Linked DNA regions of Blastopirellula sediminis. The protein of the gene in region 2 binds, or shares a complex with, the protein of the main gene of each other region. Links are inferred from orthologs where the notes say so. Each region holds a gene or a part of one and is shown on either strand. Other genes may lie near its edges.

Region 1 (10,303 bases), on a different replicon or contig from region 2:
TCGCCTGGAACATGCCGTAATCGTAGTAACCCTTGATCGTGGCGAGACCTTTGATCATTTCGGCGTTGCCGGCACAGAAGCCGACGCGCCAGCCCGCCATGTTGTATCCCTTGCTCATCGTCGTGAATTCGACGCCGACCGACGACGCACCAGGCGCCGACAGGAAGCTGGGAGGCTTATAACCGTCAAAGGCGATATCGGCGTAGGCGAAGTCGCTAATCACCATGAATCCGTACCGCTTCGCCAGCTTCACCACTTCAACGAAGAACTCGGGCTCGACCGTCACGGTCGACGGGTTGTGGGGATAGCAGATGATCAGCAGCTTCGGTTTCGGATAAAGGTGTTCGCATGTGTAAGCGATATTTTGGAGAAACTTCTCGCTATCGCCCACTTCGAGCGCGATGACGTTCCCGGAAGCCAAGGCGACGGCATAGGTGTGCACCGGGAAATAGGGCGCCGGCACAATCGCGGTGTCGCCAGGGCCCATCATCGCCAGGCACATGTGCGAGAAACCTTCCTTCGAGCCAAGGCAGGCGATAATTTCCGACTCAGGGTCCAGGCGTACGCCGTATTTTTTCAGGTACTTGCCGGCGACTTCACGGCGCAAGTTGCGAATGCCGTTCGACTTGCTGTAGCCATGGTTCCGCTCGTCCCGGACCGCTTCGCACATCTTTTCCATGACGAATTCTTGCGGCGGATCGGACGGGTTCCCCATCCCCAGGTCGATGACGTCATGTCCGGCGACCCGCTTTTCGTACAACAAGGCGTTGATGCGGCCGAACATGTAAGGGGGCAGGCGGTAAACGCGCTGCGCATATTCGACTTTAAAGGGGGTCTCGCCACCGATGGGGTGGCCGGATTCGGAGCTCATGGACCTAAACCTGATAAACGCCGCATAGCGGCAAATGCGTAAATGGAAATCGGCCGCGGAAACGTTAATTCTAAGAATCGGCAACCTAGTAGGAAAGGACGACTTGAGCGGAGGATACCCTGCGTAAACCTCAGGTTCGGCCTCGACCTACAAAAAGAAGCCCCGACGCTGGTCGGGGCTTCCAAGATTTGCAGAACTTCTGGAGAAGTTTCGGCATTAACGAGTCGGTTGCTGTCGGGCGGCAGCTTCCAACTTTTTACCCATCTGGGTGGTGTTGGCCAGGAAGTTGTCGATCTGGGCTTCTTCCCGCAGTTCGTCGAACGCCTTGGCCATTTCCAGGCGAATCTTCTTCTCGTGGATGTCCTTCACCAGTTCGTCGCGGACGACGTTGATGTCGGTGATGGTCGGCTTGGTCCGGCCCAAGGCCTTCAAGATCAGCGACTGACGGCCGATGTTGACGATGCTCGATAGCTCGCCCGGCTGCAGACGGAAGGCTTCTTCTTCCAGCTTCGGCTGACCGCCGTTGCGGCGAATCGGCGGAACCTGGCCATCGTTGTTCTTCGAGACCGGCTCGATCGAGTACTGACGGGCCAGTTCGCCGAAGAACTGTTCGCTCGGGTTTTTGCGGGCCATATCCCACACTTCCTGAGCGCGACGCTGGTTGTCGAGCACGATCGCCAAAACCTGGACGCGTTCGCCATAGTTGGCTTCAAAGCCCTTTTGGACGTCCTCTTCGGTGACTTGGATCTTCTCGGCGACCAGCTTTTTCAGGGCGACGGTCGGCCAGACGGCGTCACGAACGTAGACCTCGACGGAGATGTTCTGCTCCTTGGTCACTTCCTCAAGCCAGGCTTCAAAGTCGGGCGAACCATCCTTCTTCAGGAAGCCGTACGAGTCAGCGGCACGGCTGATTTCGTCATTCAGGTCCTGCTCGGTAACGTCCAGGTTACGCGACTTCAGGGCCTGCTGCAGGACGCGGCGATTGATTTCGCCATCCAGCACTTCGACGCCGTGACGCGTGATGCATTCTTCTTCCAGATCCTTCTGCATGATCGGCAGACCGTTGAGGGTCGCAATCACATCCGGATTCGGCTGGCCGGTCGGATCTTCCATGAAGTTTTGGATCTTGGCGACCTTTTGCAACTCTTCGTAAACGTCGCCGGCCGACGAACGGAGCTTGTGCTCACGAATCGCTTCGACCATGCGTTGGGCGATTTCCGGCTGCTTGGCGGCGTCGACTTCGGTCGGCGGCAAGTGCGATTCGCACTTGAAGATCAGGTACTGACCCGCGGTAAAGAGAACCTGCGAGACTTCCCCTTCTTTCAAGGCGAAGACCAGGTCTTCGACTTCCGGGGTGCCCATGTGCTTGCTGATCGGCGGAATCAAACCGCGAGCGGCGGCGCTGTTCGGATCTTCCGAGAAATCCTTCGCCATGTCGGCGAAACCTTCCGGATTGGCGGCCGCTTTGGCACGTAGTTCTTCGGCCAAGGCGCGATCGCTGACCGAGATCATGCGGCACTTCACCTTCGGGCCGAATTGCGATTCCCAGGCTTCGTTCAGCTCATCCTGGGTCACTTCCAAACGATTGGCGGCCAAGCGACGCAGGGCCATCGTCGGCCAGACGATGTCATTGCGGTACTGAGCCGGCGTGACGTTCCGTTCGTCCTTTAGCAGGCTGAACCACTTGTCGACCGACAGGCCGAACTTTTTGGCGGTGTTTTCGATTTCGGCGTCGATTTCAGTCGACGTAATCGTGATGTTGCGCTTTTGGCATTCATCCGCGATCAGGCGTTTGTTGATGACGCTTTCCAGAACGGTTTCGCCAAAGCGACGAGCCGCTTCGCGTCCCAGTTCATCGCGGGTAATCGGTTCGCGATTGACGACGGCGACAGTTTTGATCGCCGGAGCGGCGGCCGGTGCGGCCTGGCCAGCTTGCGGCTGCTGGGCGACGGCATTGTTTTCGCCTCCCAGATTGCGAACGGCGATCACGCCGACAGCGACCAGAACGAAGCCGCCCGCAATAATGGCCCAGGTTGCTCGATGGGCGTTTCGAAACGTAGTCACACTCGCCTCCTTGCTTCTGTGAAAATCGATCGATTTTTTCTAAAGTTTGCGTCCATGCGGGTCGATCCCTAACAAGTTAGGGCGCGGGAATATAGATCTCATTGCGAATCAGGTCAAGATTGATTCGCGTAGCGCAACAAAAAGGACGGCGCGATCACTCACGCCGTCCCAATTATTTTCTTACTGCTGCTAGCACAGCTGCTATTTGCGAATCGCGGCGCCGATCTCAGCCGGTCGATCGGTGATGATGCCGTCGACGCCGAGGTCAACCAACTCTTTCGCCTGCTTCGGATCGTTGACCGTGTAGACAAACAGCTTCTTGCCGTGCTTGTGAACCATCGCGGCGGCCGCCTTATCAACGAACTTGTAGTTCCACGCGATCACGTCGACCTTGTCGACGATCGGGGCGATCCGCTCGGCCGTTAGTTTGTCGCTACCGAGGGCGGCGATCGCCAGCGTCGGTTCCAGTTCGCGGCAACGAGCGACGAAGTCCCAATTGAACGACTGGACAACCAGCTTTTCGGTCCAGTCTCGTTCTTTGAGCAGTTTGACCAGCGAGTCGGCGTCACCTTGCTTATGTTCGATCAGGGTGACGCTGCCGTTTTGGATCGTCTCAATCGCTTGATCGAGGGTCGGAACCTTCACGCCGGCGAACTTGGCGTCAAACCAGCTTCCCGCGTCCAACGCTGCGACATCCGACCAATTCTTGGCGGCGATCTCCGTCTTCTTCTCATTCCATAACTTGTTGGCGTCGGTCGTCCGGTCGTACGTTTTGTCGTGGATGCAAAACGCAACCTTGTCTGAGCTCAGGTAATAGTCGAGCTCGACCAGATCCGCCTTTTGATCAATCGCCAATTGGAACGAAGGCAACGTATTCTCGGGAGCGAACGCACAAGCGCCACGATGCCCGATCACGAGCGGTTCTTTCGTTTCGAGGATCCGATTCACTCTGGCGTCTCCCGCCGAAACCTGGGAATGAAAACCAAAACCGGCGGCAAACGCCACTGCGGCGAGAATCAAGGAAAACAAAGGACGCTGGAAACGAAGCATCGGGTCGATCTCATCTTGAGGTCACGTAAACGAAAAAAGGTCGCCAGCACCCGAGTGAGCGCCGCGACCTTGGCGAACCGCCATATTTTACGTGGGAAGTTAGCCTTCCATCACTTCGTTTTCGCGGGTCTTGGCCAATTCCGTCACTTTTTCTTCAAACTTTTTTGTGAGTTCCTGAATTTCGTTCTTGATATCGTCCCGGATGTCTTCGCCGATCTCCTTGTTCTTCTCGGCGGTCTCGGCCGACTTGTTGCAGTCGCGGCGGACGTTGCGGATCGAAACCTTCGCTTCTTCCGAGAGCTCTTTAATACGAGCGACCAGCTTCTTGCGAACTTCGGTCGACAACGCAGGGACGTTCAAGCGAATCACGCGACCGTCGCTTTGCGGCGCCATCCCCAAGTCGCTGGCGACAATCGCCTTCTCGATGTCTTTGATCGCCCCGGTGTCGTAAGGACGGATCAGCAACTGAGTCGGTTCCGGAACGCTGACCGAAGCGATCTGCTTGATCGGTTGCAGCGAACCGTAAACTTCGACCCGCAGCGAATCGACCAGGCCCGGGTTGGCGCGGCCGGTGCGAATGCCGGAGAGATTGTTCTTCAGATGCTCGATCGCTTTCTCCATGCGATCTTCCGCTTCCGTCGTAATGTTGTCAGCGCTCATGGCTCGGTCCCACGATTGAATTTGAGGTGTCCAGCAGACTAGAACGACGCCCTGCGTCGTGAATAATCTTCATAAGGCTACCTTACTTTAGCCCGGAAGAAAATATGCGGCTCCGTTAGAGTTGTCCTAACAGGAAATTCGCCGCTATTGACGGGAGCAGGGCAAATTGGATAAGCCCAATAAGTTCGCTGCTGACTCCCGTGCGTTAAATCAAGCGAACGCTAGTTCACCGGTTGCAGTTCCGGCGAGATCAACGTGCCGACATGTTCCCCCATGACAGCTCGCTGAATGTTCCCGTCGATACGATAGTTGAACACCAAGATCGGCATTCCATGTTCGCGGCAATGGGTAATCGCGGTCGAGTCCATTACCCGTAGGTTTTGCGCCTGAACCGTGGCGAAGTCCAAGTTGCGATAGAAGATTGCGTGCGGGTTCTTTTCGGGGTCGTCGCTATAAACCCCGTCGACTCGCGTCGCTTTCATCAGAATATCGGCTTCCAATTCGAGCGCTCGCTGAGCGGCCGCGGTATCAGTCGTGACGAACGGGCTACCGGTTCCGGCAGCCAGAATCACGATGCGGCCCTTTTCGAGGTGACGCTTCGCGCGGCGGCGAATGTAGGGTTCCGCGACGCCGTCCATCCGAATCGCGGTCGTCAGACGCGTTTCGCAACCGAGCGATTCCAGCGCGTCCTGCAGTGCCAGACCGTTGATGACAGTGGCCAACATCCCCATATAGTGGGCGGTCGCCTCCTGGATCATGGCGCTTTCGTTCTTGAATTGTCCGCCGCGGAGAATGTTTCCGCCGCCGATCACCACCGCGATTTGGCAGCCGAGCTGCGACGCCTGGTGGATTTGCCGCGAGATATGGACCACTTCATCCATGGCAATCCCGCGTTCGCCGTGGTGGGAAAAGCTTTCTCCGGATAGTTTGAGAACGATACGGGAAAACTGCGGCGAAAGAGCATCCGGTTGGGTCATGCGGCGAACCTTGGCAAAATAAAGGGGAGAAGCCGAATTCGTCGGTGGAATTCTACCGGAAACGTAGTGCGCCGCACAGTCGATGCGCCCGGATTGATGGATGGAAGTCGGACAAGAACGAAAAAAGCCCTGCTACGTCGAGCAGGGCTTTTCAATTTTCTTTATCGCGGACTACGCCGAAAGGACTAGCCTTCGGCCGAAGCGTCTTCGCCCAGGCTCCAGTGGATGAAGCGTTTGATGGTCATTCCCTTGCTCTTGGCATAGCCGCCGACCGATTGCTTATCATCCTTCACAAACGGCTGTTCGAGCAGAACCGATTCGGCGTAGAAGTTACGGAGACGACCTTCGACCATCTTTTCGATGATCTTTTCGGGCTTGCCTTCGTTACGAGCCGCTTCGGTCAGAATCGAACGTTCGTTTTCGACCACTTTCGGATCGAGTTCTTCAACCGTCAGAGCCGAGGGACGCATCGCAGCGATGTGCATCGAAATGTCTTTGGCGGTTTCGTTGTCCCCACCTTCGACTTCGATCAGCACGCCAGCGACAGTGGTGCTGTTGTGGCTGTAACCGCCGGCAGCGCCGTCGATGCGGATCATGCGACCGACATTGAAGACTTCGCGAACGCGGTTGAACAGGTCGTCACGAACTTCGCCCAGGGTCTGGCCCGGCTTGATCGTCGACGGTTGAGCCAACAGATCTTCGGCGGTCGCAGCGCCCGGCCCTTCGGCCAGCACTTTCGCCATGTCGTCAGCCAGGGCGATGAAGTCGTCGAGCTGGACCACCGAGGCGCTTTCGCACTTCAGTTCGACCATCGCACCGACGCCCTTGGCGACGTCCGCATAAACGCCAAAGCGGCCGAATTCGGTCACGCGATCTTGGCGTTTGCTGGCGATCGCGGCGCCGTTTTCACGCAGCCAGCGGATCGCGCCGTCTTCGTCGCCGCCTGCTTCGGTCAGCGCCTTTTTGCATTCCATCATGGGAAGTCCGGTCTTTTCGCGGAGTGATTTCACCGCAGCCGCCGAAATTCCTGCCATATCAGATTCTCCGAGATTTAGTCGTCGTCAGAATTGAATTTCACGTAATAGGGAAGGAGTAAGCTTACTCGCTTCCCTTGAATCTTTGATCAGCGCGAGGATCGACTCCGCAATTACGAAGCGGGAACCGCGTCTTTGCCCTTCATCGCGACGTTGTGCTTGCCGTCGATCACCGCGTCCGCCAGGTGTTTGGCGAACAGTTCGATCGAGCGGATACCGTCGTCGTTGCCCGGCACCGGCAGATCGATTTCGTCCGGATCGCAGTCGGTATCGGTCAGGGCCACAGTCGTGATGCCCAGCGATTGGGCTTCGCGGATCGCGTTGCGTTCTTTCTTCGGATCGACGATCACCAGCGTTTCCGGCAGGCGATTCATCGTGCGCAAACCGTTGAGGTTGCGGTACATTTTGCGGTGTTCGCGGGCGAGCGACGACTGCATCTTCTTCGAGTACTTGTGCAGTTCGTCCCCTTCCAGGATCGATTCGAGCTCTTCCAAGCGGGTCAGACGGCTACGAATGGTGCGGAAGTTGGTCAGCGTACCGCCGAGCCAACGTTCGTTGATGAACGGCATGCCGCAGCGTTCGGCTTCACGTTCGATCGCGGCGCCGGCTTGACGCTTGGTGCCGACGAACAGGACCAGCGAGCCGCCTTCAGAGACCTGGGTCAGGTACTTCTTGGCACGCAGCAGGCCGCGGATCGTTTCGCGGACGTCGATGATGTGGATCTGGTTCTTTTTGGCGTAGATGTACGGCGCCATCTTCGGGTTCCACCGGCTGGTGCGGTGACCATAGTGGATGCCCGATTCGACCAGTTCTTTAATTACGGAGTTCGCACTTCCGTCAGAAGACATAGAGGCTTTCCTTAAAAATGGGACCGCCAGGAAACGATGCGAATCAACTGAGCGATGCCGGCGCCTACTAATGCCGGAGAAGCGATGACCCGCGAAGGTTCAGCCTCTGCGAAGCGATACTCTTATCTCTCAGGCCGCAGATCTGTCCGATAAGTCGACAGTTCCTGACCGATCCGCCTCACTTCGCCAGCAGCGGATCGACAGCTTGAAAGACGTTTCCCACATGTTCCGGCTTCGGGCCGTCGGCCCTCTTCCCGGTGATTATGCTCCCCTGCGGCTTGCAGGGGACGAAAACAAGCGGCTGATCCTACCAAAGAGGGCGAAAATCGTCAACCGGCGCCCCTGACATGCAGTGGACGAGCAGGACCAGAGCCCTATAATGACGCGATGGCTATGTTATGGCCGAGGGGGCCAACTATTACTTTTAATTATAGAAAGTCGATTTCGTGGCCGAGAAAGTCGTCATCATTGGAAGTGGGCCTGCCGGGTGGACAGCGGCGATTTACGCCGCCCGAGCGGAAATTCAACCTCTCGTCTTTGAAGGGGCGCCGCTCCAGGAACATTTTGACGTTGGTCGCGGGCCGCTCGGTCAGCTGGCGATGACGACCGAAGTCGAGAATTTCCCGGGCTTTCCGTCCGGCGACCTGAGCGCATACCTCGATAACGCCATCGAACCGGAACTCCGCCAGTACATGGCCCCCCACATGAAACATGGCGTCAGCGGTCCGGAGCTGATGGAGCTGATGCGCCAGCAGGCGAAGAACTTTGGCACCCGGATCATCGGCGACGACATCGTCGAAGTCGACTTTGACGTTCGCCCGTTCCGCCTGACGACGCGCGAAGGGGACACGATCGAGGCACACTCGGTGATCGTCGCGACCGGCGCCCGGGCGAATTACCTCGGCCTGCCGTCGGAAGCGAAGTTCAAAAACCGCGGCGTCAGCGCTTGTGCGGTCTGCGATGGCGCGTTGCCGCGATTCCGCGGTCAGCCCTGCATCGTCGTTGGCGGCGGCGACTCGGCGGTGGAAGAAGCTGATTACATGGCCAAATTCGCGTCGAAGGTCTATCTGGTCCACCGCCGCGATGAGCTGCGAGCCTCGAAGATCATGGCCGAACGAGCGGAGAAAAACCCGAAAATCGAGATCGTCTGGAACTCGGTCGTCGAGGAAGTCCTGGGCGATGACGAGAACGGCGTGACCGGCGCTCGCCTGAAGAACGTGGTCGAAGATTCGTCGAAGGTCTACGACGCGACCGGCTTCTTCCTCGGTATCGGCCACACGCCGAACACCGACTTCCTGGAAGGGAAGCTGGAAATGAACGACAAGAATTACCTCAAATGGACGGTTCCGTTCCGGACCAACACCAGCGTCGAAGGGGTCTTCGCTGCAGGGGACGTCGCCGACGACAACTATCGCCAAGCGGTCACCGCCGCGGGTAGCGGTTGTATGGCGGCTCTCGACGCCGAGCGCTATCTGGCCGCGCAAGGTCACCACTAAACCGTAAACTCTCGCAGAAAAATGTAGCGCCTTCGCTGGAAGGCGCTACAAGCGGGATTCAATGCGGTTTACACTAGACCCTCCTCACGATCTTCTCCGTCACCACGAGTTCCGCCCCAAACCCATGTCCGAATCGAACGCTCCCGCTCCGTCGTCGCCCCAGGGTAAACACGCTCAGACAGACCGAGAAATCTTGCAGGAAGCTCACGAAAAGGGGACGATGGCGACGCTGTTCGCGTTCGTTCGCCTTTCGGGTCCAGGCTGGCTGCAAAGCGCGATCACGCTCGGCGGCGGATCGCTCGCTGGCGCTCTCTATCTCGGCTCGCTCGGCGGCGTCAACATGCTCTGGTTGCAGTTGATGGCGATCATCATGGGGGTCGTGATGCTCTCGGCGATCAGCTACGTCACCCTCTCGACCGGCAAAAAGCCGTTCGGCGAAATCAATGATCACATCAACCCAGCGCTCGGTTGGGGCTGGGTAATCGCGACCTGCCTGGCGAACATGATTTTCATCATGCCGCAGTTCTCGCTCTGCTATGACGCGCTCGATAAGAACCTGCTCCCGGATCTAATTGACGGCAGCGTTACCTCGAAATGGGTCGTGTCGATCATATTGTTGCTGGCCGGCGGCTTCGTCGTGCTGCTCAATACGCGCGGCGGAACCGGCGCGAAGATCTTTGACGTCCTGCTGAAGCTGTTGGTTGGGATGGTTGTGATCTGCTTCTTCGGGGTCGTTGCGTTGATGGCGTACCAAGGGGTGCTCAACTGGGGCGAGATCTTCGCGGGGTTCATTCCGGACCTCAGCCAACTTAGCTCACCGACTGGCAACCTAGCGTTGCTTGTTGACCAGGCGAGCGACGCCCATCGCGAGTTCTTCCGCAACCGCATCGTGAAAGACCAAAGCGCGGTGATGATCGGCGCCGCGGCGACGGCGGTCGGCATCAACATGACCTTCTTGCTTCCCTACTCGATGTTGGCTCGCGGTTGGGATCGCCCGTTCCGCGGATTGGCCCGCTTCGACTTGTCGACCGGCATGGCGATTCCCTACATCATCGTGACCAGCTGCGTGGTGATCGCGTCGGGCGCTCGCTTCAACGGCAGCAACTACAACGATCCGAAGGTCGATCCTTACTGGCTGAGCAGCGATCCGGCGGAAGTCGCCAAGTCGCCGATCATCAGCGGCGCCACGGCAGTGATCACTCCTTTGCTGAAGGAAACCTACGCCGACAAATATGCCGAAATCGCCGCGAACGACGCCGATCAGACTCCGCTCGAGATAGCGGACGAACAAAAGAAGCTGACC
Region 2 (10,019 bases):
AAGCATAAAATTTGAAAAAGAGGTGAAGTTCTTCCCTCAACCCCCAACTGCAACGAGGCGAGAAGAGTCGGAAAGTCGTTGCGATTTGGAATTTGGCAAAATCTAGGTCGGATAGACAAATTTTGGGTGCAATTCATTAGGAGCTTTTCGATTTCTCGACTACCGTAGGGATTCCTCGAAATTCCCTGGAAGCTCAATAGGTGTTTTCGACCCAGTAGTTTCGGGGGAACTCGTCTTTTTCTTACTCAAGACCCTGCGAAGAAAATTGACCATGAAGGTGATGATCGTTCGACGTTTGGCGATGACGTTCGCTCTGCTCGCTTCCCTTCCTTTTTCGGTTGGCGCTTACGCCGCCGAAACCGCGCCGGCTCGCGCCGCGGAAGGGGAAGAAGTCAACATGTTCAAAGCGATCGATCAGGGCGTCATCGACGTGAAGTTCATTCCGATGAACGCGGAACGCGGAACTTTCATCATCACGAATAAGACCGACAAGAAGTTGAAGGTCGAAATGCCTGCGGCGTTCGCCGGCGTTCCGCTCGCCCAATTTGGCGGCGGCGGATTTGGCGGCAACCAAGGTGGCGGCGGCTTCGGCGGCGGTCAGGGCGGACTTGGCGGCGGCGGTGGCGGCGGTAACCAAGGCTTCGGCGGCGGCGGCGGCGGTTTCGGCGGCGGCGGTGGCGGCGGCTTTGGTGGCGGCGGCGGCTTCGGCGGTCAAGGCGGCGGCGGTGGCGGCGGTTTTTTCAACGTCATGCCGAACAAAACGCAGAAGGTCAAAGTCGACGGCGTTTGCTTGGATCACGGCCTCGAAGATCCGAATCCGAAAATCCCCTACGACGTCAAACCGATCGAACAGTACACGACCAAACCGGGCGTCGGGACTTTGTTGCACATGCTCGGCAGCGGCAAGATCGATCAACGCGTCGCCCAAGCGACCGCGTGGCACTTGAACAATGACATGAGCTGGGAAGAGCTGGCCGCCAAGTCGATCAAACATCTCGACGGCCGCGTCGAACCTTACTTCTCGCGAAAGGAAATCGCGACCGCGATGCAAGCTTCCGAGTTCGTCGTGAAGTACGAAGCCGAAATGAAAAAGACGCCGGCGCCGAGCGAATCGCTGAGCGAAAGCGTCTCGACCGACGCCAAATAAGCGTCGCTGCAGAATCAGCAATCCTCCGAAAAGCCTGGCCTACGTGGTCAGGCTTTTTTCATTTCTTGGCGACTGCCGTTCCAAACAAGCAAAATGGAATGGAAAAGACGATCACAACCCCATCCGTGGTGGGGTTATTGCGCTTTTCGCGCAGTAACCGCCAGAGGTGGGACAATTCTACTGCAAATCGCTTGGTCGGGAAACAAATCTCGATTAGTCTAAAATTTCACTACAACACTCGAGCGCACTCGTGTTCGCGAGCGCCCTCAACGCATGGCAGTTCGGCCTGCGAACTCGTCATCATCTTCTCTCTATTGGAACCAGGCGCCGCAGACAGAGGAGCTCTTTCGAATGAAGGTGCAATTTTTTCAGCGATTGGCGACATCCTTCGCCATCTTGGCCACTCTCGCTTTTTCCTTTCCGGTCGCTGCGGATGACGACTCGACGGGTCGTTTCGCCGAGGCGGAAGAAGTGAACATGTTCAAAGCGATGGAAGACGGCATCATTGACGTCAAATTCATCCCGATGAACTCCGAAAAGGGAACGTTCATCATCACGAACAAGACCGCCAAGAAGTTGAAGGTGGAAATGCCTGCGGCGTTCGCCGGCGTCCCGCTCGCTCAGTTCGGCGGCGGCGGTTTCGGCGGTCAAGGGGGCGGCGGCTTTGGCGGCCAAGGGGGCGGCGGCTTCGGCGGTCAGGGTGGCGGCGGTAACCAAGGCTTCGGCGGCGGCGGCGGCGGTTTCGGCGGTCAAGGCGGCGGCGGCTTTGGTGGCGGCGGCGGCTTTGGCGGTCAAGGCGGCGGCGGCGGCGGATTCTTCAACGTCATGCCGGAAAAGACCCAGAAAGTGAAAGTTGAAGGGGTTTGTCTCGACCACGGTCTGGAAGATCCGAATCCGAAAATTCCGTATGACGTCAAGCCGATCGACCAGTACACCACCAAGCCTGGCGTTGCGACTTTGTTGCACATGCTCGGCAGCGGCAAAATCGATCAACGCGTCGCCCAAGCGACCGCGTGGCACTTGAACAATGACATGAGCTGGGAAGAGCTGGCCGGCAAGACGATCCATCATCTCGATGGCCGCAGCGAATCTTACTTCTCGCGGAAGGAAATCGTCACTGCGATGCAAGCTTCGGAATTCGTCGTGAAGTACGAAGCCGAGATGAAGAAGGCGCCCCAGCCAAGCGAATCGCTGAGCAACAGCGTTTCGACTACCGCTCGCTAGAGTTCTTCTCGATGACAATCAAAAAGCCTGGCCCTTTGGGTCAGGCTTTTTTCGTTTCCGCCGGAGAAACTCGCATCTTTTGCGACAGTCCCCGTTCGGCGGCGGCCAAGCGGGCCGCCTGTTTTTCGAGGTCTTCGTGCCGAACCGACAACCATTGTTGGAAGCGGCGATACTCGTCGGCGATTTCGGTCCGACGCTCTTCGAGCCGAGCGAGCAGATCGTTGACTTCATTTTGACGGCGTCGCCAAATCGCGGCGGCGTCTTCATGCGACTGGCGAATCTTCACTCGCAGTTCGGCGGTCCGTCGAGTCAATTCGGCGGTCGGCGTATGTCGCATCAGTTCAGGCCAGAGTTCCGCAACGACCAGTTGCGATTCGAGCGCCTCGCGATGTTTCTCGCGTAGTTCCTGTTCGATCTTTTCAACCGCGGCCTGGCGCTGTTCAAGGCGCGACTGTCGCTGGTCGAGCTGGGTCGCCATCTCGATCAGCTCCGCTTCGCCCCGTTTGCGGGCCTGCTCTTGCAGTTCGCGTTGCCGCAAAACCTCCATTTCCCACACTTGGCGTTCGCGGGCCAGTTCGGCTTGTTCGCGACTATAGACGAGCGCGTCGCCGGCTTGGCCTCGCTCGGCGTCGGCAAGTTGCGCGGCGATCTCGTCGAGTTCGGCCAGGCGCTTTTCGAGCGTCTGCTGACGCTCGTCCAGTTGTCGCTCTCGGTCGCGGATCTGCGCCGAGAACTTTTCGACCGCCGCTTGTTGCCCTTTCACTTCGGCCAGCTTGCGATCAACGGCGCGCCGTTCGGCCGTCGCTTTTTCTTCGAGCGATTCTTGCGTGATCCGCAACTGTGCGGCGCTCTTCGCCAGGCGAGCGTCTTCGCGCTTTTGCGCGCCGCGGGTTTGTTCGAGTTTGGCCGCTTGTTGATCGAGCTTCAGAACCTGCGCTTCGATTTCGTTCTGGCGATCGTTGAGCGCGGCGTCGCGCTCTGCGAGTTCGCGTTCACGGCGATCGAGCAGTTTGGTTCGTTCGGCGAGCGCGGCCGCATGTTGATCGACGCCGAGTCGTGCGATGCGGGCCTCGTTATCGATCGCCGCCATCTGCGATTGCAGTTGCGCTTCGCGGCGCTCGAGTTCGGTCCGTTGCTGGCGAAGAATGTTCGACAACTCTTCCAGATGACGGCGCTGGGCCGGCGAAAGTTCGAGCGGTTCCAGCTTGGCGACGATGTCGTCGTCGGTCATTTCTTTGGCGGGCGCTGGCGTAGCCGGAGCGCTGCTTGGCACGTGCGGACCATCGACGCGCATCGCATCGACCGACTTCTTTTCGGCCGGCGATTCGGGCATCTGCTCGTTTCGTGTTTTGCGCTGAGTTGCCATGAGGCGATCGACGAGTTAGCTAGCGTTACAACCGATAAAGTCCTCCGCTCCTAATTTGACATCGGCAGTTTTCGCCATCGACATTCAATCTGGTTCGTCCTGGTAAACTTTTGCGCATAAAAAAAGGGAGACCGGGGTCTCCCTTTTGCGCTTTTTGCTATCGCTGCTGTCGCCAGCATCGACGCTTTGCTTGGATCAATTGGGCCTTAGCCCCAATTAAGCCTTCGCGCTGTCGATCGCTTCTTGCAACTTGGCTTTCGGCTGCACGCCCATGAACTGCGAGACGACCTGGCCGCCTTTGAAGACCATGACCGTCGGGATGCTCTGAATGCCGTACTTGCGAGCGAGGTTCGGGCTTTCGTCGGTATTGACCTTACCAACCTTGGCGCCGCTTTCGTATTCCTTGCTGAGCTGGTCGATCACCGGGGCGAGTTGACGGCACGGACCGCACCAAGGGGCCCAAAAGTCAACCAAAACCGGTTCGGCCGACTGCAACACTTCCGTCTCAAAATTGGCTTCGTTAAATTCCATCGCCATGGCGAATCATCTCCACAACCGTAAAATATCTTGTTCCAAAGCGCCAACGATCCAGGCGCTTCTGGCTTTGCTGGCAGAAACCGCTCAATTATAGGTAGGGGTGAGGGGGTGTCAACGAACCCGACTCGCCCGCCAATTGATCCTAAAGCGGTCTGCAGCATGCGTTTCGTGCGTCTGCGGCGTTACTTATTAGGATGCTCTATGTCTTCCCAGGTTACGATCTATCACAATCCGCGCTGCCAAAAGAGCCGCCAAACGTTGGAACTACTGCGATCCCATGGGGTTGAGCCCAAGATCGTCGAGTACCTGAAGTCGCCGCTCGATGAAAAAACGCTAGCAAAATTAGTGAAACAGCTCGGGGGGGACGCGAAGCTGCTGGTTCGGGAAAAAGATTGGCGAAAGCTCGGATTACCGCAACCGGCTGATTCGGAGGAGATCCTGCAGACCCTGGCGGAACATCCTGCGCTGATCGAGCGTCCAATTGTCGTCAGCGGCGGAAAGGCCCGCTTGGGACGGCCCCCCGAGAATGTGTTGGAATTGCTGTAACGCTTCCGGCGGTTTCTACCCGCGGTTCTCGCATTCCCCTATCCGGTACGGCTATAGTAGACTTGTCCGCCGGAATTCGCCCCTTACGCGGCGCGTTCCCTTTCCTGACGATAACCTTCGAGCGCCGTCGACTTGCTGGTCGCGGCGAGCGTCGAAAAACATAGAAACGGCTGATGGCTGATTACGTAGTCCGTTACGGGTCGATGCGTCTGTTAGGCGTATTTTCGGCACGAGCGAAAGACGAGTTTCAAAGAGACGAGTCGGTCATCGTGCGGACCAAGCGCGGCCTGGAGAACGGAACGGTGTTGTGCGCTGCGACCGACCAAGCGGTCGCGATGCTCCCCGATCCGACTCGCGGCCACATCCTTCGCGGGATGACTGCGGAAGACGAAAGCGAAATCACGCATTTGCGGAACAACTCGTCGCGCGAATTCGAGTTGTGCCGCAAGTTCGTGGAGCAATTGCAGCTCGACATGCAACTGGTCGACATCGAGCACTTGTTCGGCGGAGAACGGATCGTCATTTATTACCTGGCCGAAAACCGGGTCGACTTCCGTGATCTGGTGAAGTTGCTCGCCGCCGAGTTCCATACGCGGATCGAGATGCGGCAAATCGGCGTTCGCGACGAAGCGAAACTGCTGGCCGACTACGGCGACTGCGGCAAACCGGTTTGCTGCAACACGCACTTGTCGGAGATGCCGCCGGTCTCGATGAAGATGGCCAAGCTGCAGAAGGCGACGCTCGATCCGACCAAGATCAGCGGACGCTGCGGGCGACTGAAGTGCTGTCTCCGCTACGAATACGATACGTACGAAGAACTGCAGCGCGAGCTGCCGCCGATCGGCGCCGACGTCGTGACGCGCGACGGACGAGGAAAAGTGATCAATCAAGAGATCCTGGCCGGTCAGGTTCTCTTGCGAATGGAAGATAATCGCACGATTCTGGTCGACGCCGGCGAAGTTTTGTCGGTGGTCAAAGCGGCCCCGCCGCAGGCGAAAAAACGCCGAAAACCAGACCGAGGCGAAAATACATCCCAAAATAGAAGTAACGAGTCGTCTCCGGACGATGATGCATCGGCGGGCGAATAGCGCCCCGCCGTATTGCACCGCAATCCAACCTTTCGCCCAACCACCACGTACGCCATGACTGACGAAACCTATTCCGACTTTATGCGGATGCTGAAAGATGATCCGCGATTTAAGCTGGAAGCGTACCAGTTTGTGCGCGAAGCGCTCTCCTTCGGCCAAAACTACTTCGAGCTGAATGACGAGGATGAGGAAGACGACGATCTCGCCCTCGACGAAGAGGAAATGATCCTCGACGACGACGAGTTCGACGATGAGGATGACGATCCGGAGTGGCAGGAACAGGAACGTCACCTGACCGGGCAGATGCTGTGCGAAGCGATCCGCAACTTCGCCCAACAGCAGTACGGCCTGATGGCCAAGACGGTCCTCAACAGCTGGGGCGTCGAGACTACCAGCCACTTCGGCGACATCGTCTACAACCTAATCGACATCGGCATGATGAAGAAGTCGCCGCAAGATCGCCGCGAAGATTTTGACGGCGTCTACGACTTTGAGGACGCATTCGTCCGTGATTTCCGGATCGAAGTTACCGAGGAATCTTCCCCGCGATGAGTCGACCGAAGAAAAAATCGCCGCCGCCGGCCGAGCTTTCTCCCTACATGCTGCCGACCTGCGATCCGCCGCAGGCGCATCCGAAGGTGATGCGGTTTCTCTTGGTCCTGATGGCCGGCTGGCTGTTGTTTCTGGTCGCCATGGCGTCCGACAAGCTGTAGTCGGAAAGCGATGCAGCCGGAGAAGGGGAGCTAAAAAAGAAGCCGCCTTCGAACGCGCATGTGGGCACGCTCCAAGGCGGCATTCGATGCAACCGGCGTCGCGAACCAAGGACCTGAGGTCCCATTAGCGTTCGCAGTTAAGCGCTCGCTTGATTTCGACGCTCCGGATCGATCCTAGGTTGAGGATCTGCCGAAAACGCCTCCTAGCCGAGACTCGCCACAATTATCGAGGAAAGGGAACATGTGGCTGCGACTAATCGTCGCGGATGGGCGAATCGCGATCAATCAAGCGAGCAGAAAACCGGCTGCTCGTGGTGGTACGACGTATCTCCGTCGTCCCGACGGCAATCTCGCGCATCCCTTCGCGTCAACTAACTTATGATAAGGTCTCCCGTCAGCGGGCTTGTTACCCAATGGCGGAAGATCCGGACGTGACGCATTCTTTTGAGAGTTAATTTTGACGTTGCTACGGTTTGAATCCTGATTTTCAGGATGGCCGTTTCGTTTTTCGACATCGCCAAAATTGTTACTGCCTGAAACGTCAACCTAGCGAAACCGACACTTGAGTTCAAGCAAAAACTGAGAGATTCTCGCCAGCCGGGGGGTCTTTTCCTCGACTTGATACTCCCGCGGTCAGATGCCAGAATCGTGGATTGCCTCTTTTAACGCGCAGACCCCTATTCGCTGCGCCCGTCCATCCCCTTGGATCGGTAAGAGAACTCGCGAAAGAAGATCGATCGCGACTTTGCGCCCTGTATGGAGTTCAATCCAAAGATGAAGATCGTTCCCCTTGGTGACAACCTCGTGGTGAAACGTCTCGACGCCGAAGAGACGACCGCCGGCGGCATCGTGCTTCCCAACTCCGCTCAAGAGAAGCCCAAACAAGGACGCGTCCTCAGCGTCGGCGACGGGCGACTGCTGTCCGACGGCAAGCGGGCCGGGCACGACGTCAAGGAAGGGGATCGGGTCTTGTTCTCCTCGTGGGCAGGAACCGAAATCAAGATCGGAGATCAAGAGTTGTTGATCATGAGCGAGGCTGAGATTCTCGCCGTGCTCGAATAATCCCTACAACTAGAACTTGCTGGCCTCCAACGCCGGCGGTCCTAGAATGGAAGCGTCCCTCCAGAAAATCGGGGTGGCAGGCCAGTCACCGATTACGCCGGTTTCCGAGCGGAAACAATCCCAACATCCGCTCCCAGGTACTTTCATTCCAGAAGAGGAAATTTGATGCTTGCTCTTTTCTCACTCCGTCGAGGACTGGCCATCGCTGCGCTAGTCGCGTTCTGCTCGCCGATCCTGGCTGCTGACGACGACCGCGCCGCCTACGACAAAGCGATCACTTCGGCCATTAACTATCTAGCCGGACAACAAAACGAAGATGGTTCGTTCGGCGAAGCGTCCCCAATCGGCGTGACCGGGCTTTGCACGGCCGGCATTCTTTCGCATGGCCGCACCGCCGACGATCCGGTCGCGAAGAAGGCCCTCACCTATTTGGAATCCCAGATCAAGGAAGATGGCGGCATCTACGCTGAAGGGAGCACCCACAAGAACTACGAAACGTCGTTGGCCGTTCTGGCGTTCGCCGCCGGAAACAAAGATGGCCGCTACGACAAACTGCTGGCCGGTACCGACAAGTTCCTGAAAGGGATCCAGTGGGACGCCAGCGAAGACAAAGAAGAATCGGATACTTTCTACGGCGGCGCCGGTTACGGCGGTCACAAACGTCCTGACCTGTCGAACACCGCATTCATGATGGAAGCGCTCAAAGCGACCGGCACTGGTCCAGAAGACGAAGCGATGAAGAAGGCGCTGATCTTCGTTTCGCGCTGCCAGAACCTCGAATCGGAACACAACACGTCGGAATTCCCGGCCAAGAACCCGGACGGCGGTTTCTATTACACCATCGCCGCCGGCGGCAATAGCCAAGCGGGCGAAACCCCCAACGGCGGTCTGCGGAGCTACGGCTCGATGACCTATGCCGGTCTGAAGAGCATGATCTATGCTGGCGTCGACAAAGATGACCCGCGCGTCAAAGCCGCTTCCGAGTGGCTCGGCAAGCATTACACCCTGCACGAAAACCCGGGCTTGGGCCAGCAAGGCTTGTTCTACTATTACTTGACCGCCGCCAAAGCGCTGGACGCTTTTGGCGAAGAAGAGTTCGGCACTGCCGACGGCGCCAAGCATCCGTGGCGCGCCGAGTTGCGAAAGGAACTCCTCGGACGACAACAAAAGGACGGCAGCTGGGTCAACGAAACGACCCGCTGGATGGAAGGAAGCCCGGTGTTGGTTACCGGTTACACCTTGCTGGCGATGGAGTACGTCCAGCCGGAAGCGGGCAAGTAAGCCGCTGCCATCAAGCAATTGAACTTCAAAACATGCCAGGTTCCGCCTGGCATGTTTTTTTGTACGCTCTCCCCGTCGGCCGGCTAAAATCAAACGCTATCGACAGCTCGCCTCACGAAAATCGAATCTGCTCATGCGCTACCTCTCGCCCGCCAAGCGTCTTTCGCTCGCTCTACTCCTTCTCGTTTTGCTTTCGGCTTGCGATCGCCAGGCGGTCGTTGATTCGAAGTGGACCAATCCCAACGGCAGCATCCGCTGGCCGCCGGACGAAGGTTTTGCAGGGAAGCCGGCCGATGTGGAAATCGCCGCCGGTGTGCAACTTGAGCGATGGGGCTATCCCGGCGGCACGTTCGTTTCCAACCTTGGCGTTCCTCCGGCTGATCTTTCGCTCGCGCCGGGGACGCTCAAGAAACCGCACTACGTTTATCGCGTTCTCAAACCGCTGCCGGCGCTCGAAGGAAAAGCGGCGCCTTGGTTCGGTCAACCTGGCGGCGGCGTCCAGTACGATTTGGTGAAGTCGGTCGAACATTGGCTGGAGCAAGGATTTCTGGAAGTGGAGACGCTCACGAGCGACGTCGAACAGATCGTCACGACTCTGGAAGAAGCGGCCGCCGCCGAAATCATTTCGCTCGAAGGAGGTTTGCCCAACGAAGCGCATTGTCTCGAGCAACTCGCCGACGGCACATGGAGCACCTACTACAGCGAGCGAGGCCGACGAACCGGAATCAAAACGTTTGCGACGGAGGAAGAAGCCCGCGATGATCTGTATTCCAAGTTAAGAAATGAATGATGAGGCGGCCGGCGATTGGAAATTCCTTGAAACGTCCACGAATTGCCTATAAATTCAGACACCTCGCCCGAATCGCCCGGCGCACTTTCTCAAGGTTGATCTCATGACTCGTCGCTCGACTTTGCTGTGGATCGCTCTCATCACTTTCTGCGCAGGGCAAACCGCCGTCGCCCAGACGCAGGTCGATCCGAACTTGCCGAAGTACAAACCCCAACAGGGAATCTCCGGCACGATCAGCAGCATGGGGTCGGACACCATGAACAAC

What was found.
Region 1: the proteins of trxA (region 2) and LOC68_RS00505 are in contact, whole or in part, in a crystal structure (PDB 1F6M), measured with the Escherichia coli proteins. The link is inferred for Blastopirellula sediminis from one-to-one orthologs.

Annotation. Positions count from the first base shown.
Region 1 is NZ_JAJKFT010000001.1:110,093-120,395, reverse strand. Bases 6,980-9,975 are described here. They hold LOC68_RS00505 (NAD(P)/FAD-dependent oxidoreductase), read left to right. Parts: upstream 6,980-7,950; coding sequence 7,951-9,000; downstream 9,001-9,975. Other genes in these bases: LOC68_RS00500 (divalent metal cation transporter), read left to right, coding at 9,125-9,975; rpsB (30S ribosomal protein S2), read right to left, coding at 6,980-7,504. Outside these bases: aminotransferase class I/II-fold pyridoxal phosphate-dependent enzyme, read right to left, coding at 1-871; peptidylprolyl isomerase, read right to left, coding at 1,088-2,935; glycerophosphodiester phosphodiesterase, read right to left, coding at 3,137-3,883; frr (ribosome recycling factor), read right to left, coding at 4,085-4,645; pyrH (UMP kinase), read right to left, coding at 4,867-5,622; tsf (translation elongation factor Ts), read right to left, coding at 5,808-6,656; more of rpsB, read right to left, coding at 6,770-6,979; more of divalent metal cation transporter, read left to right, coding at 9,976-10,303.
Region 2 is NZ_JAJKFT010000010.1:1,120,499-1,130,517, forward strand. The notes cover bases 2,615-5,326. They hold trxA (thioredoxin), read right to left. Parts: upstream 4,275-5,326; coding sequence 3,954-4,274; downstream 2,615-3,953. Other genes in these bases: LOC68_RS16165 (hypothetical protein), read right to left, coding at 2,615-3,704; arsC (arsenate reductase (glutaredoxin)), read left to right, coding at 4,476-4,820; LOC68_RS16180 (PSP1 domain-containing protein), read left to right, coding at 4,994-5,326. Also shown: hypothetical protein, read left to right, coding at 272-1,147; hypothetical protein, read left to right, coding at 1,499-2,371; more of hypothetical protein, read right to left, coding at 2,412-2,614; more of PSP1 domain-containing protein, read left to right, coding at 5,327-5,908; Minf_1886 family protein, read left to right, coding at 5,963-6,460; hypothetical protein, read left to right, coding at 6,457-6,621; co-chaperone GroES, read left to right, coding at 7,396-7,683; prenyltransferase/squalene oxidase repeat-containing protein, read left to right, coding at 7,849-8,964; TNT domain-containing protein, read left to right, coding at 9,098-9,754; PstS family phosphate ABC transporter substrate-binding protein, read left to right, coding at 9,858-10,019. UniProt on the Escherichia coli protein: Participates in various redox reactions through the reversible oxidation of its active center dithiol to a disulfide and catalyzes dithiol-disulfide exchange reactions.